Regions from separate parts of the Devosia sp. LjRoot3 genome, predicted to be linked through region 2. Evidence: riboswitches for the same ligand, from Rfam matches in the RefSeq annotation. Region 2 holds a riboswitch; the other holds the start of a gene.
What was found. A riboswitch is a leader RNA that binds a small molecule or an ion and turns the genes downstream of it on or off. The one in region 2 is predicted to bind cobalamin.
Positions count from the first base shown of each region.

Region 1: another riboswitch for cobalamin. It lies ahead of metE (5-methyltetrahydropteroyltriglutamate--homocysteine S-methyltransferase); the one in region 2 lies ahead of ACSQ2A_RS14360 (TonB-dependent receptor plug domain-containing protein).

Region 1 is NZ_CAXUPK020000002.1:450,167-465,716, forward strand. It holds gene ACSQ2A_RS09275 (adenylate/guanylate cyclase domain-containing protein) at 1-1,709, opposite strand, end outside; gene glpK (glycerol kinase GlpK) at 1,838-3,367, shown strand; gene ACSQ2A_RS09285 (epoxyqueuosine reductase QueH) at 3,390-4,055, opposite strand; gene prpB (methylisocitrate lyase) at 4,189-5,100, opposite strand; gene prpC (bifunctional 2-methylcitrate synthase/citrate synthase) at 5,119-6,255, opposite strand; gene metE (5-methyltetrahydropteroyltriglutamate--homocysteine S-methyltransferase) at 6,610-8,862, opposite strand; cobalamin riboswitch at 9,073-9,265, opposite strand; gene ACSQ2A_RS09305 (hypothetical protein) at 9,523-9,669, shown strand; gene ACSQ2A_RS09310 (AAA family ATPase) at 9,864-10,409, shown strand; gene nrdF (class 1b ribonucleoside-diphosphate reductase subunit beta) at 10,417-11,391, opposite strand; gene nrdE (class 1b ribonucleoside-diphosphate reductase subunit alpha) at 11,411-13,585, opposite strand; gene nrdI (class Ib ribonucleoside-diphosphate reductase assembly flavoprotein NrdI) at 13,567-13,971, opposite strand; gene nrdH (glutaredoxin-like protein NrdH) at 14,019-14,240, opposite strand; gene ACSQ2A_RS09335 (metal ABC transporter substrate-binding protein) at 14,790-15,550, shown strand, end outside.
Region 2 is NZ_CAXUPK020000003.1:702,340-717,889, forward strand. It holds partial or broken gene metH (methionine synthase) at 1-1,075, opposite strand, end outside; gene ACSQ2A_RS14360 (TonB-dependent receptor plug domain-containing protein) at 1,250-3,121, opposite strand; cobalamin riboswitch at 3,323-3,515, opposite strand; gene ACSQ2A_RS14365 (ABC transporter substrate-binding protein) at 3,592-4,776, opposite strand; gene ACSQ2A_RS14370 (ABC transporter ATP-binding protein) at 4,773-5,801, opposite strand; gene ACSQ2A_RS14375 (FecCD family ABC transporter permease) at 5,798-6,910, opposite strand; gene ACSQ2A_RS14380 (beta strand repeat-containing protein) at 7,083-12,608, opposite strand; gene ACSQ2A_RS14385 (LacI family DNA-binding transcriptional regulator) at 13,002-13,991, shown strand; gene ACSQ2A_RS14390 (extracellular solute-binding protein) at 14,101-15,378, shown strand; gene ACSQ2A_RS14395 (carbohydrate ABC transporter permease) at 15,509-15,550, shown strand, end outside.

The sequences.
Region 1 (15,550 bases), on a different contig from region 2:
TGCATGAAGCGCAGGCTGTCGCGGATGGTTGCGAGATCGATGCCGGGGCGGCCGGCGCGGAATTTGTCGAGGGCGGCGGTGGCGGCGGTCATGTCGCCGAGGGCGGCATAGTAGCTGGCGAGATCGCGGAACGGCCAGCTGAGGCCCGGGCGTTCGGCGATGGCTCGGCTCGCGAACTCGACGGCCTCCTGTGGGCGGTCTGCGGCGAAATGGGCCAGCGCCGTTCCGAACAGCATGTTGAAGGCAAAGGGGTCCATGGGGCTGAGGCGGAGCGAGGCCTGGAAGGCCTTTATCGCGTCGTCGGGCCGGCCGAGATAGACGAGGCCATAGCCCTTTCGCAGCCAGGCCCAGGCGTGGTTGGGGTCCAGCACCAGGGCGCGTTCGGCAAGGTCCTTGGCGCGGGCGACATCGCCGCCGGTCTGCATGATGGCCGAGGCCAGGGCGGTCATGGCTGTGGGATTGCCGATGGCGGTTTCCGAGGCGCGTTCGATGGCCTTTTGTGCCTCGCGGCGCTCGCCGGGAATGTCGTCGGTCCAGTTATAGGCGATCTGCTGGCCGTGGGCCCAACCGACCAGCGCGGCGGCAAGGCCGTAATTGGGCTCGAGCGCTAGGGCTTGTTGCAGGAGGACAATGGCCTCGCGATTGGCCGCGGGCTGGTGGGCCCAGAGCTGGGGCATGGCGCGCATGACGAGGTCATAGGCGGCCAGCGTATCGGGGCGCTTGGAGAGGGCTCGCTCGATTTCGGCCTGGCGGATGGAGGGCTGGATGGCGCTGGCGACGAGCGCGGCCATGTTGTCCTGGAGGTCGAAGAGATCTTCGACCGAGCCATTGACCTTGTCGGACCAGATATGATTGCCGCTTTCGGTTTCGACCAATTGGGCTGTGATGCGCACCTTGTCGCCGACGCGGCGCACGCTGCCTTCGACGACATAGCGCACGCCCAGTTCCCGCCCGACCTGACGCACGTCCAGCGCGCGGCCCTTGTAGGAAAAGGCGGAATTGCGGGCGATGACGAAGAAGTCGCGGATGCGCGCCAGGGTGGCGGTGATTTCTTCCACCACGGCATCGGCAAAATAGGTCTGGTCGGCTTCACCCGACAGATTGTCGAAGGGCAGGACGACTACCGATGGCCGGCTCGACGGGGCGACGATGGGCGCCTCGTCTTTCTTGGGCAGGGCTTTTGTCGCCCCGCTCGGGTGCCAGACATAGAGATGCACGGTGCGGGGGATATTCTTGAGGATGGTGGGGCCGATATCGGTGAAGATCAGATCGGTCTGGCCGCCGAGATAGGCGTGCATCCACTTGGTCACGGCCATGCCGCCGGGCGGGGAAATGCCCTGCACCCGGACGGCGAGATTGACGCCATTGCCGAAGAGATCGTCGCCATGGACCAGGACATCGGCCATGACGATGCCGGCGCGCACCTGCAGCACTTCGCCGCCCGGAACCTTGATCTGGCGCTGGTGGAGATCGCGCTGCGCGTCGGCGACCCAATCGAGTGCCGTCAGGGCGCTGCTGAACTCGGCGAGGAAGCCGTCGCCCATGGTTTTGAAGATGGTGCCGCCGCGATCGCCGATGTCCTTGGTGAAGTAGCCATAGGTTTGGCGGACCAGCCGGACGGTCTTGGGTTCATCGTGCTGGACGAGCCGGGAGAAGCCGACGACGTCGACCGAGACTATGGGGACCAGACGACGCTCGGACTTCACCATGAACGTGTGCTTTCGCAGGGACGATCAAATCTAGCAGTTCCTGGCGTTGAGCACGAGATCAAGCTGTTGCCCAAAGTGGTTTTTTGGCGCTCTACTTGAAATGGGCAAGTATAGGGGCGGACGGCGGCATGGGAGCCTATATTCTGGTCATCGACCAGGGCACGACGTCTAGTCGTGCCGTGATTTTCGATGCCGCGCAGAATATCGTGGGCATGGGGCGAATGGATTTCACCCAGCACCAGCCCGCGCCCGGCTGGGTGGAGCATGTGCCCGAGGAAATCTGGGCCACCTGTCTCTGGGCCTGCAAGACGGCCTTGCGCAAGGCCGGGATCACGGCGGCCGATCTTGCCGGGATCAGCATTACCAACCAGCGCGAGACCACCGTGGTCTGGGACCGCAAGACCGGCAAGGCCATCCACAATGCGATCGTCTGGCGGGACATACGGGCGGCTGAAACCTGCCAGCGCCTGCGCGAGAAACGGCCGGAAGCGGACAAGCTGGTGCGGCGCCGGTCGGGGCTGATGCTGGCGCCCTATTTTTCGGCGCCCAAGGTCAAGTGGATCCTCGACCATGTGAAAGGCGCGCGGCAGCGGGCGCGGCGGGGCGAACTGGCCTTTGGTACCGTGGACAGCTGGCTGATCTGGCGGCTGACCGGGGGCAGGGTGCATGCGACCGATGCCACCAATGCCAGCCGGACGCTGTTTTATGATCTCAAGTCCGGCGACTGGCATGAGGATCTCATCGAGCTTTTCGACGTGCCGGCGTCGATGCTGCCGCGCGTCTTGGACAGTGCCGATGATTTCGGCCAGACGGAGCCGAGCGTGCTCGGAGCCGCTGTGCCCATTCATGGGGTTGTGGGGGACCAGCAGGCGGCCCTGATCGGGCAGGGGTGTTTTGCACCGGGCATGGCGAAATCGACCTATGGGACGAGCTGCTTTGCCCTGCTCAATACGGGTAGTATCTGCGTCAAATCCCGGCATCGGCTGCTGACGACGGTGGCTTATCGCCTGGGCGGTAAGACCACCTATGCGCTTGAGGGGGTCATCTTCACCATTGGCGGGGCGCTGCAATGGCTGCGCGATGACCTGGAGATCATTCGGGATTGGCCGGAGGCCGATGCGCTGGCGGCTGTTTCCGACCCCGATGAGGACGTCTATCTCGTGCCGGCCTTTTCAGGGCTGGGGGCGCCGTGGTGGGACAATGAGGCGCGTGGGACGCTCGTCGGCCTGACGCGCAATAGCCGCAGGGCGGAGCTGGTGCGGGCGGCACTGGAGGCGGTGGGGTACCAATCGCGCGACATGTTCGAGGCCATGCGGCGCGATCTCAAACTGGAGCAGGCCATGGTGCTGCGCGTCGATGGCGGCATGGTGGCCTCGGATTGGACCATGCAGTTCCTGGCCGATATTTTGGACCTGCCGGTCGATTGCACGCGCGTGCCCGAAGTGACGGCGCTGGGGGCGGCGTGGCTAACGGCGTGGAAGACCGGGCTTTGGCCCGAGGCGGATAGTTTTGGGGCGCGGCGCGACTTCCATCAGGAGTTTTTGCCGCGGATGGCGCCGGCCCTGCGCAAGCGCAAACTCAGGGGCTGGCGCGGGGCGCTCGACAAGGCGCTTACCGGGGCGGTCGCGTTCGAAAAGGCGCGGCGGCCCTTCGGCTAGGCACCTGGGGAATGGCAACCGATTACTCGGAGGTCGTCTCCTTGCCGTAGTATTTTTCGCCCAGGACGATGCGTTCGCGGCCGGTCGAGACGCGGTGCTCGTTGGTATCGCGCAGCGAATAGACGCAGCCGCAATATTCCTGCTGATAGAATTCTTCGCGCTTGGAAATTTCGATCATGCGGGCGGAGCCGCCACCCTTGCGCCAGTTGTAGTCCCAGTAGGAGAGGCCTTCATAGGGCGCGACGGCGCGTTTGCCGCTCTCGTTGATCTGGGCCATGTTTTTCCAGCGCGAAATGCCGAGCGAACTCGTCATCACCGGAAAACCGTGCTCGTGGGCGTAAAGCGCGGTGCGCTCGAAACGCATGTCGAAGCACATGGTGCAGCGGATGCCGCGCTCGGGCTCGTGCTCCATGCCTTTGGCGCGCGCGAACCAGTTGTCGCGGTCGTAATCGGCGTCGATGAACGGTACGTTGTTCTTCTCGGCAAAGCGGACATTCTCGTCCTTGCGCAGCAGGTATTCGCGCTTGGGGTGAATGTTGGGATTGTAGAAGAAAATCGTATATTCGACGCCCGAGGCCAGCATTGCCTCCATCACCTCGCCCGAACAGGGGGCGCAGCAGGAATGGAGCAGCACTTTCTTCTCGCCGGTGGGGGGCGTCAGGACGGGACGTTCGAATTCTTCGCTCATGAGCGGGTCATTAGCAAAAGCGAAGCGGGATTTCCAGTTTTTCTGACCACGGCGTCATTCCCGCGAAAGCGGGAATCCTGTTCCAGAAGCGAAGATCCCCGCTTTCGCGGGGATGACACGGTGGGAGGGGATGTCAAATGGGCTCCGGCACGATTGTCGCCACGATGGAGGCATCCAGTGCCTCGTAATCGGCGAGGCCAATCGTGGCGTAGAGTTCGGCGCGGGTCTGCATTTCGGGGACCATGGCCTTGGTCGAGCCATCGGCGGCGATAGTGGCGTAGAGCTTTTCCTGCGCCTTGTTGGCGACGCGGAGAGACGAGACCGGCCAGATGACCATGCGGTAGCCCATGTCTTCAAACTCGGAAGCGGTGAAGAAGGGCGTCTTGCCGAATTCGGTCATGTTGGCGAGGAGCGGCACGCCGGGCATGCGGCGGGCGAATTCGCGGAACATTTCGGCCGTGTTCAGCGCCTCGGGGAAGATCGCGTCGGCGCCGGCTTCCATATACATTTTGGCGCGGGCCACGGCGCCGTCGATGCCTTCGCTGGCGGCAGCGTCGGTGCGGGCGATGATGTAGAGGTGGCGGCGGGCTTTTGCGGCCGCGTTGACCTTGGCGGCCATGTCGTGGGCGGTGGCGAGTTTCTTGTCGTTCAGGTGCCCGCACTTCTTGGGCAGCAACTGGTCTTCGAGATGCACGGCGCCGGCGCCGGCCTCTTCGAAGGCGCGGACCATGTGCATGACGTTGAGCGCTTCGCCATAGCCGGTATCGCCATCGACCAGCACCGGCAGGCCCGAGGCGCGGGCCACCTGCTTGATGAAGAAGGAGACTTCATCGACGGTGATGATGCCCAGGTCCGGCAGGCCCATGGAGGCGGTCATGGCAGCGCCCGATAGGTAGAGTGCTTCAAAGCCTGCGGCCTTGGCCTGTAGCGAGGCCATGCCATTGTGGGCGCCGGGCAGGCGCAAAATGCCGCCGCGCTCGATCAGCGACCGGAAGCGCAGGCCAGCGGGTTCGTTCGGCAGGTCCGAGGAGAGAAGATAGGGCATGACGAGAAATCCTTGGGTTTAGCGCTGATCGATCGGCACGAAGCTGAGATCGTCGGGGCCGGTATAGTTGGCCGAAGGGCGGATGATCTTGTTGTCCTGGCGCTGCTCGATGACATGGGCCGACCAGCCCGAAGTACGCGCGATGACGAAGAGCGGGGTAAACATGGCGGTGGGCACGCCCATGACGTGATAGGAGACGGCGCTGAACCAATCGAGATTGGGGAACATCTTTTTCGCATCCATCATCGTGGATTCGATGCGCCCGGCGATATCGTACATCTTGGTCGAGCCGGCTTCTCTGGATAGCTCTTCCGAGACGGTCTTGATGACCTCGTTGCGCGGATCTGACACCGTGTAGACGGGGTGGCCGAAGCCGATGATGACTTCCTTGTTCTCGACGCGCTGGCGAATGTCGGCCTCGGCTTCGTCGGGATTGGCATAGCGCTTCTGGATATCGAAGGCGACTTCATTGGCGCCGCCATGCTTTGGGCCGCGTAGGGCGCCGATTGCGCCGGCAAGGGCGGAGTAAATGTCCGAGCCTGTTCCGGCGATGACGCGGGCGGTGAAGGTGGAAGCGTTGAATTCGTGCTCGGCGTAAAGGATCAGCGAGACATGCATGGCCTTTACATGGCTCGGGCTTGGAGCCTTGCCGTGCAGCAGATGCAGAAAATGGCCGCCGACGGAGTCATCTTCGGTTTCGACCTCGATGCGGCGGCCGTTCTGGGAGAAATGATACCAGTAGAGCAGCATGGAGCCCTGGCTGGCGATCAGCCGATCGGCAATGTCGCGGGCGCCGGAATGGTTGTGGTCGTGGCTTTCGGGGAGGATGCAGCCGAGGGCGGAAACGCCTGAGCGCAGCACATCCATGGGATGGGTGGCGGCGGGTAAAAGTTCGAGCGACTGGCGGACGGCGGCGGGGAGACCGCGGAGCGATTTCAGCTTGGTCTTGTAGGCGGCAAGTTCGGGGCGAGTGGGCAGCGTGCCATGGACGAGGAGATGGGCGACTTCCTCAAATTCGCAATTGCGCGCCAGGTCCAGGATATCGTAGCCGCGATAGTGCAGGTCATTGCCGCTGCGACCGACGGTACAAAGCGCCGTATTGCCGGCGACGACGCCCGACAGGGCCACGGATTTCTTGGGCTTGAATTCGGCCATGCAGAGCTCTCCCGGCAGTTTCTGTCAACAGATTTTTGTATTTTTATCTATCTGCGGGAGACTTTGCCCCAAATGGCATCAATGTGTCGACAGAAAAGTGGAGATGGTGGCTTGCCCATGATCGTAAGATTACTTTTGGTTGTCACCAGCGGGCTTGTCCCGGTGGTCCCCAGCGGAAGCGTGATGGATTGCCGGGACAAGCCCGGCAACGACGACAGGCGGGAGATCGGGGCACGCCCTCGTGCTTCGAGGCTTTGCCGTGCAAAGCACCTCAGCATGAGGGCTACTGGGCGAGAAGCTGGTTGAAACAAAAGAGGCGGCCCGGAGGCCGCCTCTGTAGTTTGGCTTGTCGCTTTAGGCCCGCAGGGCCTTGGCGGCGTTGACGAGGTTGACCAGCGAAGCTTTCACTTCCGGCCAGCCGCGGGTTTTCAGGCCGCAGTCCGGATTAACCCAGAGTTGGTCGGCCGGAATGCCTTCGGCGGCCTTGTGCATCAGGACCTCCATATCGGCCTGATCCGGCACGCGGGGGGAATGGATGTCCCAGACGCCCGGCCCGATTTCGTTGGGGTATTTGAAATCGCGGAAGGCTTCGAGCAGTTCCATGGCCGAGCGCGAGGTTTCGATGGAGATCACGTCGGCATCCATCTCGGCGATGGCGGGCATGATGTCGTTGAATTCGGCATAGCACATATGGGTGTGGATCTGCGTGTCGTCCTCGACGCCTGAAGCGGAGAGGCGGAAGCAGTCGACGGCCCAGCGCAGGTAGGCGTCCCAATCGCGCTGGCGCAGCGGCAGGCCTTCGCGCAAAGCCGGCTCATCGATCTGGATGATGCCGATCCCGGCCTTTTCGAGGTCAACCACTTCATCGCGGATGGCTAGGCCGATCTGGCGGCAGGTTTCCGAACGCGGCTGGTCGACGCGCACAAAACTCCACTGCAGGATTGTCACCGGGCCGGTGAGCATGCCCTTCATCGGCCTGTCGGTGAGCGAGGCGGCAAAAGCCGACCAGCGCACGGTCATGGCCGAAGGACGCGACACGTCGCCGAAGATGACAGGCGGTTTGACGCAGCGCGAGCCATAAGACTGGACCCAGCCGTTCTTGGTGAAGGCAAAACCGTCGAGCTGTTCGCCAAAATACTCGACCATGTCATTGCGTTCGAATTCGCCATGCACGAGCACGTCGAGGCCGATCTCTTCCTGGATACGGATGGTGTTTTCCGTTTCCTTTTCGAGGAAGGCGTCATAGCCGGTGGCGTCGAGCAGGCCCTTCTTAAAGGCGGCGCGGGCCTCGCGGACTTCCTTGGTCTGGGGGAAGGAGCCGATGGTGGTGGTGGGGTAGGAAGGCAGGTTGAAGCGGGCGCGCTGCTTGTCGCGACGGGCGAGGAAGCCCGAGATGCGGTCGAGCTTGATCGCTTCAGCCGAGCGGGCCTTTACCGCTGCCTTGTGGATGCGCGGCGAGGCCTTGTGGGCGGCAGCGGCAGCGGCCGACGCGTCGAAGGCGAGCTTGGCTGCGCCACGGCCCTGCTTCTGGGCGAGAGTCAGGGCGGCGATTTCGTTCAGCTTCTGTTTGGCGAAGGCCAGCCAGGATTTTAGTTCGGCATCGAGATTGGTTTCGCCATCGAGATCGACCGGGCTGTGGAGCAGCGAGCAGGAGGGGGCGATTTCGAGACGATCCGGACCAAGCTTGTCCCAGGCGCGGGCGACAAAGCCGAAGGCCGTGTCGAGATTGGTGCGCCAGATATTGCGGCCATCAACGACGCCGACCGAGAGAACCTTGTCGCCGGGAAGGGCGGCGAGCACGGCATCGAGCTGTTCGGGGGCGCGGACGAGGTCGATATGGAGACCGGCAACCGGCAGGGTGGCGGCGAGTTCGGTATTGTCGAGCAGGGCGCCGAAATAGGTGGTGAGCAGCAGTTTGGGGCCGGCCTTGCCGAGCGCGGCATAAGCCTTCTTGAAGGCAGATTTCTGCTTGTCGGAGAGGTCGAGGACGAGGACGGGCTCGTCGATCTGCACCCACTGGGCGCCGGCAGCGGCGAGCTGACGGAGGAGATCGGCATAGACCGGGATCAGCTGGTCGATCAGGTCGAGCGTGTCGAGGCCTTCGTCCTTGGCCTTGGCAAGGCTGAGGAAGGTGACGGGGCCGACGATAACCGGACGGGTGTCGATGCCGAGGGCCTTGGCTTCATTATAGTGCGCGAGCGGCTTTGCGGCATTGAGCGCAAAGGTCTGGCCTTCATGCAGCTCGGGCACGATGAAGTGGTAATTGGTGTCGAACCACTTGGTCATCTCCATGGCCGGAGCTGCGGCGGTACCGCGGGCCATGCCGAAATAGAGCTGGTCAGGGTCGGTAATATCGACAAAGCGCGGCGGAATGGCGCCGACGAGGATCGACGTGTCGAGGACGTGGTCGTAATAGGCGAAATCGTTCGAGGGGATGACTTCGATGCCGGCGTCCTGCTGCAGCTTCCAGTGACGGGCGCGCAGGTCTTTGGCGACGGCGTGGAGAGCGGCGGCGTCGATATCGCCCTTCCAATAGCTTTCCTGAGCCTTCTTGAGTTCACGGTGGAGGCCGACGCGGGGGAAACCGAGATTGGCTGAACGGGTCATGGTTTGGTCCAATGCGACAGGGGCGCGAGCCGGCGCGTGCATGCACGGCGCGGTTCAGGCGCTGGGATGAGGGATTGCGTCCGGCTTAAGTCAGTGCGGACGGATCGGTTGGTTTGGGGGAGCTGACCTCGCGGTCAGCGTCGCATTCGGAAGTGGTGCGAAAAACTCATCGACATGTCCTCTGACCGATCCACCCGATCGGCTGAAAGCGGAATATTCACGTCCATGGTAGGTCTCCTGGCTCGCGGATCGAACCGGGTGTCCGCCTTCCCAACCCCTTGGGGCCAGTGGACTTTTGAACACCCGTCTCCGCCAACAGTTGCGGGGGCAGCTCCGGACTAGACCAGGGCCACACCGGATTCCCTGTTATCCCCTCGCGGGGACCATGGACAGGATGAGGATGGCGCAGCGGATGACATAAGTCAATAAGGATATAAAGATGTCTTTATATGAATTTTGCGATGTGAGGCGGAAAATTGGGATGGCTTGCTCCGGGCGCCGTGGCGGTGCGGGACCTATCGGGAGCATGCGCAACCTTCAGGTCAGCTTCCTTGCCCGAGAGTTCATGCTGGCGCGCGTTCCTTTCACCTTGGGGCCATCTTGAGGAAAGGTGCAGGGGCCTAGCTTGTCTCTCGTCAACACAACACACGGAGACACCAAATGAAGAAGATTTTTGCCCTGATCCTCGCCACTGTCATGGTTGCCGGCGTTGCCGCCCCGTCCTTCGCCGCCACCCCCGATCACTGCTCGTTCACCGACAAGACGCTCTGCGTGACCGAGTCGCTGTCCCCCACCACTGGCGATTGATCGCAAACCTTTGGGCGCCGTCCTCCGCGGTCCCCGTGTGGTGAGTGCCCCGGGCTTCGGCCTGGGGGCTCATTACCCAACGCCTAAAGAAAAGGGACGCTCAACGGGCGTCCCTTTCTGTGTCTATAGGCAGCCCGTTTTCCTGCTTGTCCGCAAAGGGCGTCGCCCTTACCTGTGCCCGTGGAGGGCAAGGCATGCGGATTGCAGTGACAGGAACGCATGGCGTGGGGAAGACCACGCTGGTGGAAGATTTTGTGGCGGCGCGGCGTGACGCCCTGCTGGTGCCGGAGCCCTATTGGCTCATGGCCGAGGAGGGAGTGCCATTCGCCGACGGCCCAACCAGCGCCGATCTCGAAGTTCAGTTGGAGAGAAGCTGCGCGCTGATCCTGTCGGAGGCTGAGGAGCCGTTGATCGTCTTCGATCGCAGCCCGATCGACTTCCTCGCCTATCTTGAGGTGGTCAGCGAAGCCGAAGGTTTTGAATGGTTTCCCACCGGCAAGCTGCTTACGCGCATCGAAAAGGCCCTGGCGCGGCTCGACTTGCTGGTCTTCGTGCCGCTGATGCAGCCGGACGATATTGCTGTAACGATCGAATATCCGGCGCTGCGCAAGAAGGTTGATGCGCGGCTCAAGTCCATCATTCGCAAGGACGAGCTTGGCCTATTTGCCGATGGGCCACGCGTGCTGGAAATCTCCGGCCCGCGTGACCTGCGTTTGGAGCGCCTAGTGGCGCAAGTCTAGCAAAACCTCAGAAATTCCAGTCTTCGTCTTCGGTGGCGATGGCCTTGCCGATGACATAGCTCGAGCCTGAGCCAGAGAAGAAGTCGTGGTTTTCGTCGGCGTTGGGAGACAAGGCGGAAAGAATGGCCGCGTTGACCTTGCAGGCTTCGGGCGGGAAGAGGGCTTCGTAGCCGAGGTTCATCAGCGCCTTGTTGGCGTTGTAGTGGAGGAACTTCTTGACGTCTTCGGCAAGGCCCACGCCGTCATAGAGGTCTTCGGTGTAGCGCGACTCGTTATCGTAGAGTTCGAGCAGGAAATCGAAGGCAAAGTCCTTGATTTCCTGTTTGCGCGCTTCCGGCAGGCGTTCGATTTCGCGCTGGAATTTGTAGCCGATATAGTAGCCGTGCACGGCCTCGTCCTTGATGATGAGGCGGATGAGATCGGCGGTGTTGGTCAGCTTGGCACGGCTCGACCAGTACATGGGCAGGTAGAAGCCGGAATAGAACAGGAAGCTTTCAAGAAAGACCGAGGCGATCTTCTTCTTGAGGGAATCCCCGCTGTCATACTGCTGCATGATCAGCGTCGCCTTCTGCTGGAGGAAGGTGTTTTCCTCGCTCCAGCGATAGGCGTCGTCGACGTCGGGCGTCGAGCACAGGGTCGAAAAGATCGACGAATAGGAGCGGGCGTGCACCGCTTCCATGAAGGAGATGTTCGAAAGAACCGCTTCTTCGTGGGGCGTTGCCGCATCGGCCATGAGGCGGACGGAGCCGACACCATTCTGGATGGTGTCAAGCAGGGTGAGGCCCGTGAAAACGCGAATGGTCAGCTTCTGCTCGACCGCGTTCAGGGTCGCCCAGGACGGGATGTCATTGCTGAGCGGCACCTTTTCGGGCAGCCAGAAATTGGAGGTCAGGCGGTTCCAGACCTCGAGGTCCTTGTCGTCCTGGATGCGGTTCCAGTTGATGGCGCGCACGCGGTTGAGCGGCCGGAATTGCATATTCATTGGCTTGGCAGCTTTCTTGTCAGAGTGCGCAGGAGACACAGCCTTGTACCTCCGTGCCTTCCAGCGCCATCTGGCGAAGACGAATGTAATAGATGGTCTTGATGCCCTTCTTCCAGGCGTAGATCTGCGCCTTGTTGATATCGCGGGTGGTCGCGGTATCACGGAAGAACAGGGTCAGCGACAGGCCCTGGTCAACGTGCTGGGTGGCCGCCGCATAGGTGTCGATAATCTTTTCGGGACCGATCTCATAGGCATCCTGGTAGTAGTCCAGGTTGTCATTGGTCATGAAGGCGGCCGGATAATAGACGCGGCCGATCTTGCCTTCCTTGCGGATCTCGATCTTGGACACGATCGGGTGGATCGAGGAGGTCGAGTGGTTGATGTAGGAGATCGAGCCGGTCGGCGGCACGGCCTGCAGGTTCTGGTTGTACATGCCATGGACCATGACCAGGTCCTTGAGTTCCAGCCAGTCTTCGCGGGTCGGGATGTGGATGCCGGCCGTGTCGAAGAGGCCCTGGACCTTTTCGGTCGCCGGCTTCCATTCCTGCTGGATGTACTTATCGAAATATTCGCCATTGGCGTATTTCGACTTTTCAAAGCCCTTGAAAGTCTGGCCGCGCTCGGTGGCGATCAGGTTCGATGCACGGATGGCGTGATAGGTCACCGTGTAGAAGTACATATTGGTGAAATCGACGCCTTCTTCCGAGCCGTAGAAGATGCGTTCGCGGGCGAGATAACCGTGCAGGTTCATCGCGCCGAGGCCGATGGCGTGGCTGTCGTCATTGCCCTTGGCGATCGAGGGAACGGACGAGATATTGCTCATGTCCGACACGGCGGTCAGGGCGCGGATGGACGTCTCGATGGTCTTGCCGAAGTCGGTCGAGTCCATGGCAGCAGCGATGTTGAGCGAACCGAGATTGCAGGAAATATCCTTGCCCATCTTGGTGTAGTTCAGGTCTTCGCTGAACTCGCTGGCTTCGCTGACCTGCAGGATTTCCGAGCAGAGGTTGGACATGGTGATGCGGCCGTCGATCGGGTTGGCCTTGTTCACCGTGTCTTCGAACATGATGTAGGGATAGCCGGATTCAAACTGAATCTCGGCGATCACCTGGAAGAATTCGCGGGCCTTGATCTTCTTCTTGCGAATGCGGCCGTCTTCGACCATTTCGCGGTACTTTTCGGTGACCGAGATTTCGCTGAACGGCACGCCATAGACGTTCTGCACATCATAGGGCGAGAACAGGTACATGTCCTCGTTGTTCTTGGCCAATTCGAAGGTGATATCGGGGATCACGACGCCAAGCGAGAGGGTCTTGATGCGGACCTTTTCGTCGGCATTTTCGCGCTTGGTATCGAGGAAGCGCATGATGTCGGGGTGGTGGGCGTTGAGATAGACCGCACCCGCGCCCTGACGTGCGCCGAGCTGGTTGGCATAGGAGAAGGAGTCTTCCAGAAGCTTCATCACCGGGATGACGCCAGAGGACTGGTTCTCGATATGCTTGATGGGCGCGCCCATTTCGCGAAGATTGGTGAGGCTCAGGGCCACGCCGCCGCCGCGCTTGGACAGCTGCAGGGCGGAGTTAATCGAGCGGCCGATCGACTCCATATTGTCTTCGATGCGCAAGAGGAAGCACGAGACGAGCTCGCCGCGCTGGGCCTTGCCGGCATTGAGGAAGGTCGGGGTCGCAGGCTGGAAGCGGCCGGCCATGATTTCGTCGACGAGGTCGCGGGCGAGCTGTTCATTGCCGCGGGCGAGCGTCATCGCCACCATGCAGACGCGATCTTCGTAGCGCTCGAGATAGCGCTTACCGTCGAAGGTTTTTAGCGTGTAGCTGGTGTAATATTTGAACGCGCCCAAAAAGGTCGGGAAGCGGAACTTCTTGTCATAGGCGTGATCGTAGAGATCGCGGATGAAATTGAACGAATACTGATCGAGCACCGTGCGCTCATAGTATCCTTCAACGCTGAGATATTCGAGCTTCTCCCGCAGGTTATGGAAGAAGACCGTGTTCTGGTTGACATGCTGCAGGAAGTACTGGTGTGCAGCCTGCTTGTCCTTGTCGAACTGAATCTTGCCGGCCTCGTCATAGAGGTTCAGCATCGCGTTAAGCGCGTGATAGTCCAGGCTCTGGTCCTGGACCTGACCCTTGGAGGCGGGGCGATCTTCCGTGCGGTCTAGTGTGAGCGTGTCCAAAACCGTTCGAGTCCTTGTTTGACGTTTTCTACGTCCTCTTCCGTGCCGAGAAGCTCGAAGCGGTAGAGGAGAGGCACGGCGCATTTCTGGCTGACGATCGTGCCCGCCTCGCCATAAGCTGCGCCAAAATTGGTGTTTCCGGCCGCAATCACACCGCGGATGAGATTGCGATTGGCCGGATTGTTCAAAAAGTGGATGACAGGCTTGGGTACGGCACCCTTGCCGCCACCGCCGCCATAGGTGGGAACCACGAGAACAAAGGGTTCATCCACTTGCGGCGGCTCGCTGCCGGCATCAACCGGCAGCCTTACGCTTGAAAGCCCCAGTTTCTTGACGAAACGGTGGGTGTTTTCCGAGGTGCTGGAATAATAGACTAGTCGGCCCATGTCCGCATCCTCGTTGGTCGCGCGGGGGAACCGCGCGACGTCTTCGCTCAGGCGAGGCTGCCGATCATGTCGGGGCGGAAACCAGCCCAGTGCTGATCACCGGCGACCACGACCGGCACCTGGCGGTAGCCCATTTCCTCGACGCGCGCATAGGCGTCGGCGTCTTCGGAAATATCGACCACCGTATAATCAATGCCCTTTCGGTCGAGCGCACGCGTGGTTGCGGTGCACTGGACGCAGGCAGGCTTGGAATAGACGGTGATAGTCATCGGATCCTCACGAGGGATGGTTCTAAAAACGGGGTTCAACGCTTTAAAACTACTGCAAACGCGCGCCGGTCTGTCGCCAGATATAACGGTTTCGACCGGCCTTGGGCTCCATCCCATTCTTTCGAATCGAACAAGCCCTGAACGCTATATGTAGTATGCGGCACCAATCCTTACTGCAAGGTATATGGTTTGTGTCAGGTCTGTCATCAATGCTTGACAGACCAATTGTGATCAAAAAATGCCGGAATTTAGCGTTTTTTAAGCCTGTCAGATTCGCCCGGCTTTCCGCACGCCCTCGTTGTCAGAAATCGTTCAAATTTGCCTCTTGTGGAAAATGCTGGGGACGTTCTCCGGCCCGCAAAGGGATTCGTCGTGGAGATATAGGGGGATAGGCCGGGGAGGTGCTTTGTCCCCATCAAACACACTTTCTTAACCGCGCCCGCCGGTGCGTTCGCAACCATGCTTTTTGCAAACCATTCCTACTTGCAACTTTTTCGCGTGCCGCTACATTGAGTGAAAATGCAAATCATTCGCAACAAGGATTACTCGATGCTTTTCGGTACACGGCGTCAGGCCCTTTCGACGCTTCTGGTTATGGGCCTTTCGATCGCGCTTCCCTCTCTTCCCGCCGCTGCCCAGGACAAGTTCAAGGCCGTCACCAGTTTTACCGTCATCGCCGATATCGCGCAGAATGTTGCGGGTGACGCTGCCGTGGTTGAATCCATTACCAAGGCCGGCGCGGAGATACACAATTACCAGCCGACCCCGGGCGATATTCAGCGCGCCCAGGGCGCCGATCTCGTTCTTTATAATGGGCTCAACCTCGAACTCTGGTTCGAGCGCTTCTTTGCCAATCTGCGCGATGTGCCCAGCGCCGTGGTTTCCGACGGCATCGACCCGATGGGGATTGCCGAGGGGCCGTATCAGGGCAAGCCCAATCCCCATGCCTGGATGTCGCCGAGTATCGCCATGATCTATGTCGACAACATCCGCGACGCTTTTGTCGAGCACGACCCGGCCAATGCGGAAACCTACAAGGCCAATGCCGAGGCCTATAAAGCCAAGATTTCGGCCATGATCGAACCGATCCAGGCTGAGCTGGCCGCCGTGCCCGAGGACAAGCGCTGGCTCGTCACTTCGGAAGGCGCTTTTTCATATCTTGCCCGCGATTTCGGCCTGAAAGAGCTTTACCTCTGGCCGATCAATGCCGACCAGCAGGGCACGCCGCAGCAAGTGCGAAAAGTGATCGACGCCATGCGCGAAAACCAGATTGGCGTCATCTTCTCGGAAAGCACCATTTCCCCCGCCCC
Region 2 (15,550 bases):
GGCGTGAGGACGAAGGGCTCGAGACCGGAAAGGCGCAGATAACGGTTCAATTCACTTCCCTCGGAGCGACGCCGGCCACGGCATCGGCAATAGCGCGGATATGATCGGGCGTCGTGCCGCAGCAGCCGCCGACCACATTGACGATCCCCTCGCGCGCGAATTCGCCGACCTGGCGAGCGGTGTCTTCCGGACCTTCGTCATAGCCACCAAAGGCATTGGGCAGGCCCGCATTGGGATAGGCGCAGGTGAACGTATCGGCCACAGCCGAGATTTCGGCCATGTGCGGGCGCATGGCCTCGGCGCCGAGCGCGCAGTTGAGACCGATGGTGAAGGGCCGCGAATGGCGCACCGAATGCCAGAAGGCGGTCGGGGTCTGGCCGGTCAGGGTGCGGCCGGAAGCGTCGGTGATCGTGCCTGAGATCATCATCGGCAGGGCAACGCCCGTCGCCTCAAAGGCTTCCATGCAGGCAAAGATCGCCGCCTTGGCATTGAGCGTATCGAAAATGGTTTCGATGAGGATCACATCGGCACCGCCTTCGATGAGGCCATTTACCTGCTGCGAATAGGCTTTCCTGAGGTCTTCGAAGCTGACGGCGCGAAAGCCCGGATTGTTCACATCGGGGCTGATCGAGGCCGTGCGGTTGGTCGGGCCAACGGCGCCGGCAACAAAGCGCGGCTTGCCATCGATGGCCGTGGCGCGATCGAGCGCCCGGCGCACGACGCGTGCGCCTTCGACATTGAGGTCGTGCACGGCCGATTCCATGCCGTAATCGGCCTGGGCGATGGTCGTGGCCGAAAAGGTATTGGTCTCGACGATATCGGCGCCGGCCATGGCGTATTTGAAGTGAATCTCTTCAATCGCCTCGGGCTGGGTCAGAATCAGAAGGTCGTTATTGCCCTTCTGCGGATGGTGGGAATGGTGCCGGCAGGCGTGGCCGGAGCCATGGCCGATGAAGTCATCTTCCGACAGGCCAAGTCCCTGAATCTGCGTACCCATGGCGCCATCCAGAATAAGGATGCGCTCGCGCGCCAGGCGCTCCAGGGTTTTGCGGCTGGGGGAAGCAACTGCCGACATGACTACCTCGCAAGTGTTGAGGGCCTTTTATCGAGTGCTGTCCCGAAAAGAAAGCCGAGCGAGATATGGTGCGGCAAGGTGCGCCTTGCCACCACCTGCTGTCATCCCGGCGTTGGGCCGGGGTGACAATCGAGGGTGGAAAGGCAATGGGGGCGAGAGCCCCCCGCCCCGACGTCAGAACTTGGCGCGGGCGCCGGCGTAGAAGGTGCGGCCCTGCGTATTGTAGCCGTAGACTTCCTGGTACTTGGTATCGAAGAGGTTATGGACGCGGCCATAGACCTCCACCTGCTCGCTGACCTGGTAGTTCAGGCCGCCATTGACGACGGCGTAGGCCGGGAGGGTGTGCTTAGTGCCCGCGTAGGCGTCGAGGTTCTCACCGGTCAGAACCACGTCAGCATGGACGGTGAGCGGGATTTCTTCGAGCTTGTAGGCGAGGTTAATGGCACCGGAATGCTGGGGGCGACGGATTTCCCGCGTGCCATCAGCCTTGAAGGCGTCGAGATAGGTATAGGTCACCCCGGCCGTGAAGCCATTGAAGAAATTTGCCGTTGCACTCAGTTCCACGCCCTGACGAGTGCTGGTTCCGGCAACGTTGACCACCGAGCTGCCGGCGGTTGCGATCAGGTTTTCACGCGTCTGGTTGAAGTAGGTCGCATCTAGAACAACGAGGCCGTCCAGGACGCTCTGCTCCACGCCTATGTCCCAGCCAAAGCCAGTTTCCGGCTGCAGGTTGGGGTTCGGTACGAAAGTTGGGCTGAACCCGTAAAGTTCGAAGAAAGTCGGATTGGTCGAGCCGGTGCCCGCCGATGCGTGGATGCGGGTGCCCGTATCGGGAATCTGCCAAGCGCCGCTTACGCTGTAAGTGGTGTGGTCGGCAAAGCGGTCGTTGAAATCGTGGCGCAAGGCAGCAGTCAGGTAAACCTGATCAAGATATGTGCCTCGGTATTCGCCAATGAAAGAGTTTGCCGTGCGCTCTTGAATTGTCGGTGAACCGAGTTGCTGAAATGTTTCGCGCACTAGGTCATATCCCAGGGTGAGCGTATGGGTGCTATCAAGGAAGCCCGGTGTGGCAAAGTGCCGGCCCACTTGATAGCTCACTTTCTGCCGATCTCCAGTGTTGGCAAAGACTGAACCCGGGCTGATGAACTGGCGCTCTACCGTTCCCGCGCTGACGCGAGCATTTTGGAACCAGATGCCGTCCTCGCTAACCCACCCAAGGCCAAGCGATCCAAACAGTTCATCGAACGTTGTCTTATCGTCTGAATCGAGAACAACACCAGAAGGCCAGGTCTGACTGTCGGTTTTTCCGTCGAGCTTGGCATATCGGATTGTTCCATCCAACGTCAGGCTTGGCGTCAATTCGGCCTTGAACCTGGCATTTGCGTCGATATGGCTGGCGCCATCCAGTTCATTGCCCGCAAGCGCCTCATTGAACCCGTCCGTGTGACGGAGAGTGAGCGAACCCGACGCTGCGAAATTATCCTGATCATAAGCCAGAGAACCGCTGGTCATTTTCGTCCCGTCAGTGCCGAGCTCACCAGCAAGGCTGCCGTGCAGTCCCGGCTCGTCTGCTGACTTGGTAACGATATTGACGACGCCGCCTGAAGCGTTCGAGCCCCAGAACGCGCTCTGTGGCCCGCGCAGGATTTCTATTCTCTCGATGTTTGCGACTTGCAGTCGGGCGAAGTCGAACTCGCCATTCGATGTATCGCCAGCGGGGACGCCATCGATCAGGACAAGGACGTGATTGCCTTCCGCGCCGCGGACGCGAACCTGGGTTAGGCCGCCAGGCGAGCCCGTGCGCGACACCGCAAAGCCCGGCACCTGACGCAGGACATCAGCCACATAGGGCGTGCCCGACAACTGGATCTGGTCGCCATCGATCACAGTGTAGGACCGACCAATTTCCTTCTCCTCAAACGGCGTCAGGCCAGCAGCTGTAATGCGGAGGACATCCAGCGTTGTTTGCTGCGCGGCGGTCGGCAGGGCCGTGGCGAGCATGGCGGTGAGAAGGGCGAGGGACGAAACGTGGGGCTTGAAGCGCATGGGTAGAGGCTTTCTTCGGCAGGGCCGCTCAGCGGGCTCCAGCAAGTGCAATGCTGCACTGGCGGCTGGCGGGACACGCGGGCTGAGCAAGAAATTGGAAACAGTAGATCGTAGGCGCCGCGGTTAGCGGCCCGAAAGAAAGCGGATGCGATTTGTCGTCATCGATCTGGTCCTCTCGCCGATCCGCCCGATCAGCCTGATATGGATTCCGTTTCCATGGCAGGTCTCCTGGCTCGCGGATCAGGCCGAAGTCTCGCCTTCCCAGCCGGATAGGCCAGTGGACCAAGAAACTTCGTCTCCGCTTACAGTTGCGGGGGCAGCGTCGGACTGGGGATCACTCCCCCACCGGCTTCCCTATTATCCCCTCGCGGGGACCATGGACGCGACCAAGAATGGTGAAGACACCATTAAGAGTCAACGACATAAGGATTTCCTTATATCTCTTTCAACAACAGCTTTGCGGCGGGGCGTCAGTTCAGCGCAATCGAGCGGTTGAATATGCGCCCATAGCCCGGTGTCTTGTCTGGATGCAGGATGGATATGAGGTCCATCAGCACCATGTCCGGGCGCATGCTTCCCAGTTCATAGAACTGCACGCCGCCATTGGGGCCTTTCAGGGCATCCGGAATCCAGACCTGGCCGGCCTCCGCCGCGGGAAGCGCGGCTAGTCGCGGGTCTTCCGCCGCGATGTCGGCAAGCGTGTGATAGTGGATCGAGGCTTGGATCCAGACTTTTGCGTCGCGCGCCGCCACGATCAGCCGTTCGAGATCGCGAATCTGAAAGCTGCCAGTGCTGGTGTCGTCCTCGAAGACGTAGCGGCCGCCCGCATCGCGGATGAGCCGAGCCATGAAGGACTGTCCGCCCGCGGCAAAGAAGATACCGTTAAAGGCCTGCCCGCTCAGGACCAGTGGGCGCTCATCCTCCGGCACATCGGCAACCAGCGCCAGGGCCGCATCGTAGTGTTCGACCACGTCCGCAAAGGCCGCATTGGCCTTTTCCTCGGCATTGAAGAACAGACCCATGAACTTGACCCACTCGGCCCGACCCAAAGGCGAGGTCTCCTGCCATTCGGCAAAATTGACGACCGGCACGCCAGCCACCGCAAGACGCTGCACTTCCGGCTCGCCACCACCACCGGCCATGAACACGTCGGGCGCAGCGGCGACGACGGCCTCGACATTGACCACGCCAGAGGTTTCGTATTCGACGACCTCGGCCTGTTGGATGTGTTCGACCAGCTCGGGTGTAGCGATGAAATCCCGCCGCGCCACGCCGGTGACGGCACCCACCCCGCCAACGGCCACGAGGGCGGGGCTTTGTGACGTGCTGCCGGAAAACAGCGATTGGATGGGGACGGTGACGCGCGGCGCATCGGCAAGCTCGGGGCCCAATTCCGGCTCGGGCGTGCCACATTGCACCAGCACATAGGATTCGCTCTGCCCACCGGGAGAGGGCCGCTCGACCGTCACGACCTTGTAGTGGCCGAAATAGGCGACGGAAAAATTGTTGGCATAGTCCACACCGGACTTGGCGTCAAAATAGTCGGTACCAGGCTCGAATGCAGTGACGCAGCCCTCGGCATCGAATGCTGCCGAGGCCGGCAGGGTCAGTGCCAGAAGGGCAATGGCGGCTAGGACAGGACTACGACTGGTCACGATAGAGGTTCCGTCTGGAATGTAGCTTTGGCCTGCTGGCGAACGAAGCGCGCAAGATCGGCGAAGGTTGTGCCTTGATAATGCCCGTTCCCGCCTTGGGCGTCCCAGCCGGACGCGGTCATGGTGACCACCACGAGAGCGGCTTCAGGCGAATGAGTTATCTCAAAGCCTTCACGCTCCAGCACGGTCCGAGCCATGCCCACACGTTCTTTCGAACCATCGACGAAAGCCTTGCCATGCGGATGGCTGCGGATCTTGAACGTGCGGTCGCCAGCGGAGAAGGCAATGTTCGGGCCAGAAAACGCGGCAGCGACGCTGCCATCAGCAAGCAGATCCTCGGGCGCGCCGATATGCATGCGCCCTGCCCCGTCGATCAGCCAGATCGTGTCGGCCGTGCGCAGCGACAGTTCGAGATCATGGCTCGATAGGATCACCGCCACATTCTGCTCCCGCGCGAGCTGGCGCAGCGTGGCGATCATTTCGACGCGCGCAGAAACATCGAGAAAGGCGGCGGGTTCATCAAGCAGCAGCACGGCGGGTCGCTGCGCCAGCGCCCGGGCGATCATGATGCGCTGACGCTCGCCGTCCGACAGTTCATTGATTTCGCGATGCGCCAGATGTTCCGCGCCGACAGCGATGATCGCGTTACGGACGATGTCGCGGTCGATGTCCGACAGGAGACCCGACCAGCCGACATGCGGATAGCGACCCAGTTCGACCAGCTTGAAGGCTGGCATGACACCAACCGCGACGCGCTCGGTGAGGACAATGGCAACATTGCGGGCGAGGTCGTATTGCGACATGCGGATGATGTCGGTGCCGTTGATCTCGACAGACCCGGCAAGGGGCGGCTCCATGCGCGCCAAGGTGCGCATCAGCGTGGACTTGCCGATGCCGTTGACGCCGAGCAGGCACACCAGTTCGCCGGGGGCGATTGCCACATTGATATGGCTCAGAACGGTCCGCGTACTGCCATGGCTGCGATAGCCGACAACGAGGTCACGCGCTTCGAGAATTTGCGTCATCCCGTAAACACTCCGCTGCGCGAACGCAGGATGACGAAGACCACGACCGGCGCCCCAATCAGCGCCGTCACCGCATTGAGCGGCAAGACGCCGAACTGGCTGGGCAGGAGCGAGACGAGCTGCGCCAAAAGCGCCGTCAGCCCCCCCAGCAGGATCGTTGCCGGCACGAGCACGCGATGGTCCGATGTTTTCAGCATGGCGCGGGCCATATGCGGCACCGCAACGCCGAGAAAACCGATAGGCCCGCAAAACGCCGTAACGACGCCTGCGAGCATGGACGCCACCGCCATGGTGAGAAGCCGCATGGCCCGCGTGTTAAGGCCCATGGAGCGGGCATAATTCTCGCCCAGAAGCAGGGCATTGAGCTGCTTGATGCTGAAACAGGCTACGGCAAGGCCGAGTGCGGCAACAGGGGCCAGGATCTGCAGCTCGGTCCAGGTCACCGCGCTGAACGACCCGAAACCCCAGGCGATCCAACGCTCGAGCTGGTCCGGCCGCGCGCCGGCCACCAGCAGGGTGACGAAGGCGGACACCGCGTAACCGGTCATCAGGCCGAAGATCAGCACGGTGGATGGGTTTTGCAGCCGCGAGGAAATTGCCAGCACCGGCGCCAGCACCAGCAAGCCACCCAACGTTGCCGCCCCGACAATGGCAAAACCGCCACCGAGGCCCATGCCGCTCGACAGAAACGCCCCGATGGCCGTGCCCGAGGCGAGGACAACCAGCGCCACGCCAAGGCTCGCGCCGGAGGTGATGCCGAGCACGAATGGGTCAGCCAGCGGATTCCGCATCAGCGTCTGCATCTGCAGACCCGCAACAGCAAGCGCCGCGCCGGCAAGGCACGCGGTGATGGCCCGCGGCAGGCGGATCGACAGCACGATGTCAAAATCGGGATTGCCATTGGCGGGCTGGCCGGTCAGAGCGCCGAGCACGGACTGCAGTGGTATCGACGTCGACCCATAGCAGATCGCAGCAACGAAAACGGCCACGAGCAGGACCGCCACTAGGCCAAGAACCAGAACATGGCGGGCCCGCATGGACGACGCCAAGGCGGGGATGACCGCATCGTAGTTGTTCTCGCGGCCCTGCTCTTGGTGATTGAGTGTCATCAGAAAACCGCCCAACCGCACGCGACATCAGTGCGGACCAACATGATCCCCTGTTGGTAAGGCCAAAAACGCATTCTTACGATCCGCGAAAGCAGATTATCGCGAATTTCTGTGAGAAGCGCGAGAAGTCGGCGGCGGCGATCGTTAGGAGGCGGCCGGCGTCGACCACCCCCTAGAGGATGAAGTCGCCGGCGCCCATTGCTGCGAGCGTGGTTCCAGTGAGCTGGATGTCCAATTCGCTCGTGCCGATATCCGCGTCCAAGTTGACCTGCACCAGAACATTGGGCCCCAGGATATCGTTGATCCTCACCTGACCGATCCCGTCGAAGGCCAGCGCATGCCGATAGCTCAGAGTGCCATCGAAAATCGCTGCCAGATCAATGGTGTCGGCCCCCGAATCCTGAAAATCGGTGATGATGTCCATACCCGCGCCGCTCGGCGAGTCGCCGGGAGACAGGAACACGAAGCGATCGGCATTGGTCCCTCCCGTCATCGTGTCCGTTCCCGCGCCGCCGACCAGAATGTCGTCTCCCGAACCACCGATCAGAGTGTCATTGCCATCGCCGCCATGGAGGGCATCGTTGCCGGCAGCGCCGCCAAGCGTATTGTTGAGGTCATTGCCGGTGATCGTATTGGCCAACCCGTTGCCATTGCCCGTCGTCGCCGTGCCAACCAGCGTCAGGTTTTCGACATTGGACCCGAGGGTGTGATTGACCGCCGCCAGAACGGTATCGATGCCCTGATTGCTGGTCTCTATGGCCCGGTCGCCTGCCGCGTCGACATGGTAGGTGTCGTTGCCGTCGCCGCCGCGCATGGTGTCACTGCCCAGTCCACCATCGAGCGTATCAGCGCCACCATTGCCCACCAGCGTGTCGGCGCCATCGCCACCCGCCAGAGCATCATTCCCCGCCGCGCCCGTCAGGACATTGCCGAGGCCATTGCCCTGCCCGGTGAAATTGCCCGTTCCGGTGAATGTCAGGTTCTCGACATTGTCGAAGGCCCCGATCCCAAACTCGGCCAGCGCTGTCAGCACGGTATCAGTACCCTGTCCCGCAGCCTCGACGACCACGTCATCAAGGCTATCAACGACATAGCTATCGTTGCCGGCAAGGCCCGCCATGGTGTCGGCACCGAGGCCGCCATCGAGCTGGTTATTGCCCGCGCCGCCCGTCAGTGCGTTATCGAGGCCGTTGCCGGTCGCGTTCAGGCTGCCGCCGGCCGTCAAAACCAGGTTCTCGACAAAGTTGCCGAGGGAATAGGCGACGGAACTACGCACGGTGTCGATACCCTCGCCATCGCCCTCCACCACCAGATCGCCAGCATTGTTGACCATATAGGTGTCGTCATTCGCGCCACCCGCCATGGTGTCGGCGCCACCGGCACCATCCAGCGTGTCGGCACCATCGCCTCCGGTGATCACATTGGCGAGGCCATTGCCGGTGCCGGTAAAGTTTCCGGTCCCGACAAAGCTCAGGCGCTCCACATTGCCCAGGCCGGCGAGGCCAAAGACATTGAGTTTGGAGCGGATCTCGTCATTGCCCGCCCCTGCAGACTCCACGACCCGATCGGCACTGGAATCGACGTAATAGGTATCGTCGCCCTGCCCGCCGGTCATGGTGTCGTTGCCAAGCCCGCCATCGATCACATTGTTGCCGATCGTTCCGACGATGGAATTGTCGGCATCATTGCCGGTACCCGAAAGATTGCCGGTTCCGATCAGGATCAGGTTTTCGACATTGGCCGCGAGCATATAGTCGGCACCCGCCTCGACCGTGTCGACGCCACCACCGGCAAGTTCGACGATTGTGTCGAGCGAGACATCACCTGCATCGGCAAGCACATAGGTGTCATTGCCCACGCCGCCATCCAGAATATCTGCGCCAGCGCCTCCAAGCAGCCGATCGTTGCCCGCATCCCCGAACAGCTTGTCGGCGCCGGCAAGGCCGGACAGCGTGTCATTGCCGTTCCGACCGAAAATCTCGTCTTCCTCGGAGGTACCGTTCAGCGTGTTGGCGGCGTTGGTACCGATAATGACGGGCGCAACATTGGTCACCCCTATGGTGACGACCTCCTCATAGAAGGCGCCCGCACCATCGGTGACACGCAAGGTCAAGTCGTGGCTCGTCGCCGTCTCGAAATCCACCTGGGCCCCGGCCGCCACTCGTATCTGGTCGCCGACAATCTCGAAGAGACCCGCCCCGCCGGCAATGATGGAATAGGTGAAGGTGTCGCCGAGGTCAGCGTCCACCGCGCTCAACGTGGCCACTACCGTGCCCGCGGCGGCATTCTCGACCACTGTTCCACCGGCCACCAGGATGTCGGTTGGCGCCTCGGTGGTATTGACCACTTCAATGGTAACAACCTCGGAATGCGTTAGCCCACCGCTATCGGTCACCTCGATCGTGATCTCGTGGCTCGGCGCCGTCTCGAAATCGAGATTGGCGCCGGCGGCGAGCACAAGCTCGTTGTTGACGATGACAAACCGCCCACCAGCATCATCGGAAAGCGAGAAGACGTGGCTGTCGCCGGCATCCACATCCACTGCGGACAGAAGGCCGATGACTGTTCCGGCAGTGGCATTCTCGGCAATGGAAGTCGCGGAAATCGCGAGATCGGTCGGTGCATCGTTGACTGGCGCGATCGAAACCGCGACCAGCTGCTCGGCCAGGCCGCCATTGCCATCCTCGACCACGATGATGAAGCTGTCGGCGCCATTGGCATTGGCCATGGGCGTATAGACGAAGGCGTCGCCACTGATCTGCACGACCCCCTTGCTTGGCCCGTGGCCCGACTTGAGGGTGTAGGTCAGTGCGTCCCCATCGGGATCGCTGGCGCCTATTGCCGTCGAGGCAGAGGCCTCGTCCTCGTCGAGCGCGACGGTATTGTCCGGCGGAAGCGTGGGCGCCCCGTTCGGCGGATCGCCCAGACTGATGATCCGCATGAAGATTTCGTCCTGCCCGGGACCGTCAGGATCGGGCACTACCGGATCGCCATGCCAGGTTGCGACGAGATCGCCCGAGGCCAGCATGACCAGGCCATCACCCGAACGGTCGGCCTCGTGGCGCTGGTCGCCGAGGGTCTCATTGCTTATCGAGAAGCGATCGCCGAGTGGCATGCCAGTCGCGTCGTACCGCTGTCCGTAATAGGCAAAGGCCGAACCATCGTCGTCCCGGTCGGTCCAGCTGACCAGGAAGCCGCCATCCGGCATCGCGATAACCGACGAATAGTTCTGCGAATGCTCTGAAAGCGGGTGGACCTCGATTTCCACGCCGAGCGGTGTGCCACTGCTGTCAAACTGTCGCATGAAGATGCGGCCCAGGGTTCCGTCCTCGTTTGCGCCGTCCCACGCAACGACGAACCCACCATCGGCCAGAACCGCGACGGAGGGTTCCTCCTGATTAAGCTCGGTCAACGTATTGATCTGAAACTCGGCGCCGACCGGATTGGCTGAGGCGTCGAAGCGCTGGCCAAAAACGCCGCCGTCCGAGCCATCCTGCCCAGCGGACGTCCAGGTGATGACGAAGCCGCCATCGGGAAACACGGCAACCGTGGCATCCTGCTGCGACCCTTCGGTAAATGTATTGACCTGAAATTCATCCTCGATTGCGGTTCCTTGGGCGTCGAAGCGGCGAGCGAACACGCCCTGCCCGCTACCATCCTGTCCGCTGCCTTCAAGGCCTGAGGATCGCCATGTGACTATGAAGCCGCCATCGTCGAGTGCGGCTAGAGACGGCCACGCTGTTCCGGTCGTCGGCGAGATGGGTATGGTACCAGCAAGCACGCCATTGGCATCGAAGAGCTCTCCCCGCAGGCCTCCAGGCAGGCCCATCAGCACCACAACATAGCCGCCGCCAGACAGTCCCACGACATTGGCACCAGTGGCAGCGGCAAAAAGAACCTCGCCGCCGCTCGCCTCGCCCGTCGCATCAAAGCGTTGGGCAAACACATCACGGGGCACATTCTGGGTGGTCCAGGTGATGACAAAGCCACCATCCGCGAGTGCCGCGACGGAGGACAGGTACTGCGTACCAACCGTCGTCGTGTTCACCCTTGTGTCTGGCCCAGGAACAATATTCTCCACCGTCACCGCGATATCCTGCGTGTCAACCCCGCCCTCGCCGTCGGAGGCCTGAACCGTCACCTCGTAGACATTGTCGCCGCCGATATCGTTCGGCCCCTCGAAGTCGGGGCCGGCGATGAAGCGCAGAGCACCGGTTTCCGCATTGATCTCGAAACGGGATGCATCGGCTCCGCCTGCGATGGAAAAGGTGGGACGCTGGTTGAGATCGATATCGGTGGCTGCGATGACCGCCACGTCGGTGGAGTTCTCGATCACGGAGTAGGCTGCGGCGTTGCCTCCGCCACCGGAACCGATAACCGGAGCAAGATTCTGCGCCGCGGCATCGAAAATCTGGATGCGGGCGCCCGAGCCGGCGGCTTCGTCAAAGTCCCACCAGACGGCTGCAAACTTCCCGTCAGCCAGCGCGGTGATCTGCGGGGCGAACTGATAGCCCGGCGTGGCCAAATTGAGCCGGAAATCGGAGCCAAGGGGCGTGCCGTCCGGCGCAAAGGCCCGGGCGTAGGTGTCGTAATCAGTCTCGCTCACCGGCCCATCCCAGGCCACCAGGAAGCCACCATTGGAGAGTTCGACCAGCCGAGGGGAATAGTGATCTCCCGCCAGAGTGCTGACGAGCATTTCTGGCGTCAGCGCATCGCCGGTGGCAGAAAATACCCGTGCACGAATATCTGCAACGCCATCCACGACCGAAGACCAGGCGACGACAAACCGCCCATTCGACAGGGCGAGTATTTGCGGCTCGGAGTACTCCGCAGGTGTCGTCGTGTGGGCCGGGATAGGGCCAGCCAGCTGCACCCCCATCCCATCATAAAGACGAACAAAAACGCCATAATCCCCCGTGGCATCGCCGTGATACCAGGCGACGGCAAGGTTGCCGTCAGGAAGTTCTGCAACCCTGGCACTGTAGCTGAAATGGCTGGCCAGGCTGCCGACAAGAATGTCCGAACTCAATGGGCTTCCGTCGGCGGCAAAGAGACGCATGACGGTCTCGCTCAACGGCGCGGCGCCATCCACGCTCTGATCCCAGGAAACGACGAACCGGCCGTCGGCCAAGACGGTGACGCGAGGGTCGCTTTGGCTTCCCTGGGGATCGGAACTCGGTGAGAATTCGGGGCCGAGCAAGGTACCGTCCGCGGCGTGGACACTGCCCCGCACCTCAAAGCCCGACCCAGGAATGTGCGTTGTCCAGGTCAGCACGAAGCCACCCCCGTCCAGCCCTGCCATGAATGGCCCGCCGCTGTCGTGCGGAACGGCAATAAAGTCGGAGCCTTGGGGAGTGCCGTCCGCTGCAAACACCTGCGCCCGGATAACGGGGACCGAGGCTTCGTATGAGGCCCAGCTCGCAACGAAACCGCCGGAGGACAAGGCAGCGACGCTCACCTGCGGGAAGGAGTTTGAATTGACGCTGAGCTGGAGATCCGGCCCCTGGGGCAGTCCGTCTGCACCATAGACCCGGGCCCGCAAATCGTACTGATCAGGCGAACCCTCGACAGTGATCGTCGAGCTCCACCAGACGACAAATCCGCCATTGGACAGCTTTGTCAGGTTGGGGCTTTGCACGGGCTGCAACGGCGCCGCCACATCAACCGCAGTCTCGTTTCCGACACGTTGAACAGACATCCGGCCGTCCTCCACATTTTTAGCAGCATGGCCTCGACCGGCCGATGGAACTCGGGTTCACACACGCTCAAAATCAGAAACTGCGGCCCACAGGGCCCGGTGCTGACCTGCCGACCAAAGCGATGCTGTCGAGGCCAGCAACAGGAGAACGCTCGTCATCCCGGCTCGACGGAGCAGGCGTTGCAGTCGCCGTCGCTGGCGTGCAGGCCATTCAAAGGCATGAATAGACATGACCCTCTGACGCATCACAATGGACGAAGGTCTGATGGACTATCTGTGCTTTGGTTCTGCCCCGGCCCCTTCAAGCTGACATCGGGGAATCGCCCCTTCGCTGTTGATCTCGGCCTTGCCGCTGTGGCACCTATCGAAAATTGTCCAACGAAAGCCATTGCCTTGACCAACCAGCGCGAAATTGCCCGGCGGGCGAAAACCTCGCTCAAGACCGTGTCCCGCGTGATCAACCGGGACCCGCTCGTCAATGCCGAGACGCGGGCGCGGATCGAGGCGATTATTGCCGAGATCGGCTATGAGCCGTCGCAGGCAGCGCGCATGATGCGATCCCAGCGCAGCAATGTCATAGGCTTCCTGGCCGATGGTGTGGCGACAACCACCTCGTCCATCGATCTCGTCCGCGGCGCGCAGGACGTGGCCTGGGAACGCGGCAAGCAGATGATGTTGTTCAATATCGAGCGGGGCACACAAAGCGCTGACATGGCCGATAGCCAGCTCGCCGCCTTTCGCGCCGAGGCAATCATCTATGCCGCCATCTTCCATCAGGAGGTGGATATCGCCCCCACGGGCGTGCCGCACGTATTGCTCAACTGTTTCGACCGGCGCGGCCGCCACGCGGCCGTGGTGCCGGACGACTATCAGCTCGCCTTTGACCTCACCCGCATCATCTACGAGCGGGGGTATCGCAGACCAGCCTTCCTCAACCTCGGCACCGATATCGTGGCGAGCCAGTTGCGCGGCAAGGGCTTTGTCGATGCCGCCCGCACGGCGGGGCATGAGGCCGCCGGGCAGATGCATACAGCTGTCGTCTCGCCCGCCGGCGCACCGACCGAGTTTGCGACGCGACGGATCTTGGCCGAGATCATGAGCGCTGGCGAAAAGCCCGACCTGATCCTTTGCGGTCAGGACATCATGGCGATGAATGTCTATTTCGAACTGGGCGAACTGGGCCTGAAGGTCGGTCGAGACATTGCCGTGGCCAGTTTCGACAATCTCGACCCCATTGCGACTCTCCTGCAGCCCGGGCTTTCGACCATGGAATTGCCCTATTATGACATGGGCCGCGCCGCCATGAACCTCGCCATTGATGGCGCAGACGAAAGCCAAGTGCTTCGCCTGAAAGGCAAATTCATCGAGCGCCAGTCGCTCTAGCCTCCATTTTTGCAGGGCAGCCATGCACTATTGACAACGTGAGACAATTTTCACTATTAAATGTCTCACGTTGTCATAAGCGAATGACGCGCCGTTGGAGGAGATTTTTGTGAACCGTGTCCTGTATTCCGGGGTGGCTCTGGCCGCCTGCATGATGTCTTCGCACGCCCTGGCCGGGCAGCTCACCGCCTGGGTCATAGATGGCGACAGTGAAAAGCCCTATTTCACCCAGCTCGAAGAGACCTTTAACGCCAAGTACGGCGCCGAAGGCATCACGCTCGATGTCGTGCCGATCCCGAGCTACAATGAAGCCATCCAGGCTGCGACGCTTTCTGGCGGCCTGCCCGATGTGATCATGCTCGACGGCCCGAACATGGCCTCGGTCGCCTGGGCCGGCACTATCCAGCCCATCGGCGATCTCATTGATCCTGCCATCCTCGAAGACTTGCTGCCCGCCATCAAGGCCCAGGGCACCTACGGCCCTGAAGAGCAGTTCTACTTCGTCAGCCCCTATGATTCCGGCACTATCCTGTGGGGTAACAAGGCGCTGCTGGAAAAGGCCGGCGTGCGCATCCCCACGTCGGTGGAAGACGCCTGGACACGCGAGGAAATGTCCGAGGCGCTCGAAAAGCTCGCGGCTCTGCCAGAAGTCGAATGGCCGCTCGACGTCAAGATGAACTATGGCGCCGGCGAATGGATGACCTATGGCTTCTCGCCCTTCGCCCAGTCCAATGGCGGCGACATCATGGATCGTGAGACCTGGACCGCCGAAGGCACGATCAATTCGCCAGCCAATATCGACACGCTGACGACGCTGCAGAACTGGAACAAGGCTGGCTATATCGTTCCGGCCAGCGCCGGCGACAACAAGTTCTATGGCGAAAAGACCGCTGCCCTGTCCTGGGTCGGCAATTGGATGTGGCCTGCACACCGCGAAGGCCTGGGCGACGACCTCGTCCTCATTCCACCGCCCGCCTTTGGCGAAGCCGGACCGATCTCGGCCAATGGCGGCTGGGGCTGGGCCGTGCCCTCAAGCTCGACCAATCTCGAAGACGTCAAGGTGTTCCTCAACTACGCCATGTCGAGCGAACAGGTCGCCGCCTATGCCGACACCACCGGCTATGTGCCGTCGCGCGCCTCGGCCATTCCGCTCTCGGAAACCTATGGCGAAGGCGGGGCCGGCGAAATCTTTGCCAAGCTCGCCACCTGCTGCGCCGTGGTGCGTCCGGTCCATCCGGCCTATCCGGTGATCACCAATGCCTGGGCCACTGCCGTCGTCAACGTGCTCTCGGGCGATGTCGACGTGAAGGCCGAGCTCGATCGCGCCGCCCAGACGATCGATCAGGATATTGCCGACAACGACGGCTACCCGCCCTTCGGCCAGTAAGACCGGCCGCATTCCGTCCCTCCCAGGGAAGGGGCCGCAAGCCCCCAAACCGCTCCCGCTTCGATCCCCTCTGAGCGGGAGCGGCTCAGATATTTCCGACGCGGTCGGGTTAGCAGGAGGCATCCCATAGATGCGTATCAAAACCAAAGGGCAAGGCCAGGAACTGGCCATG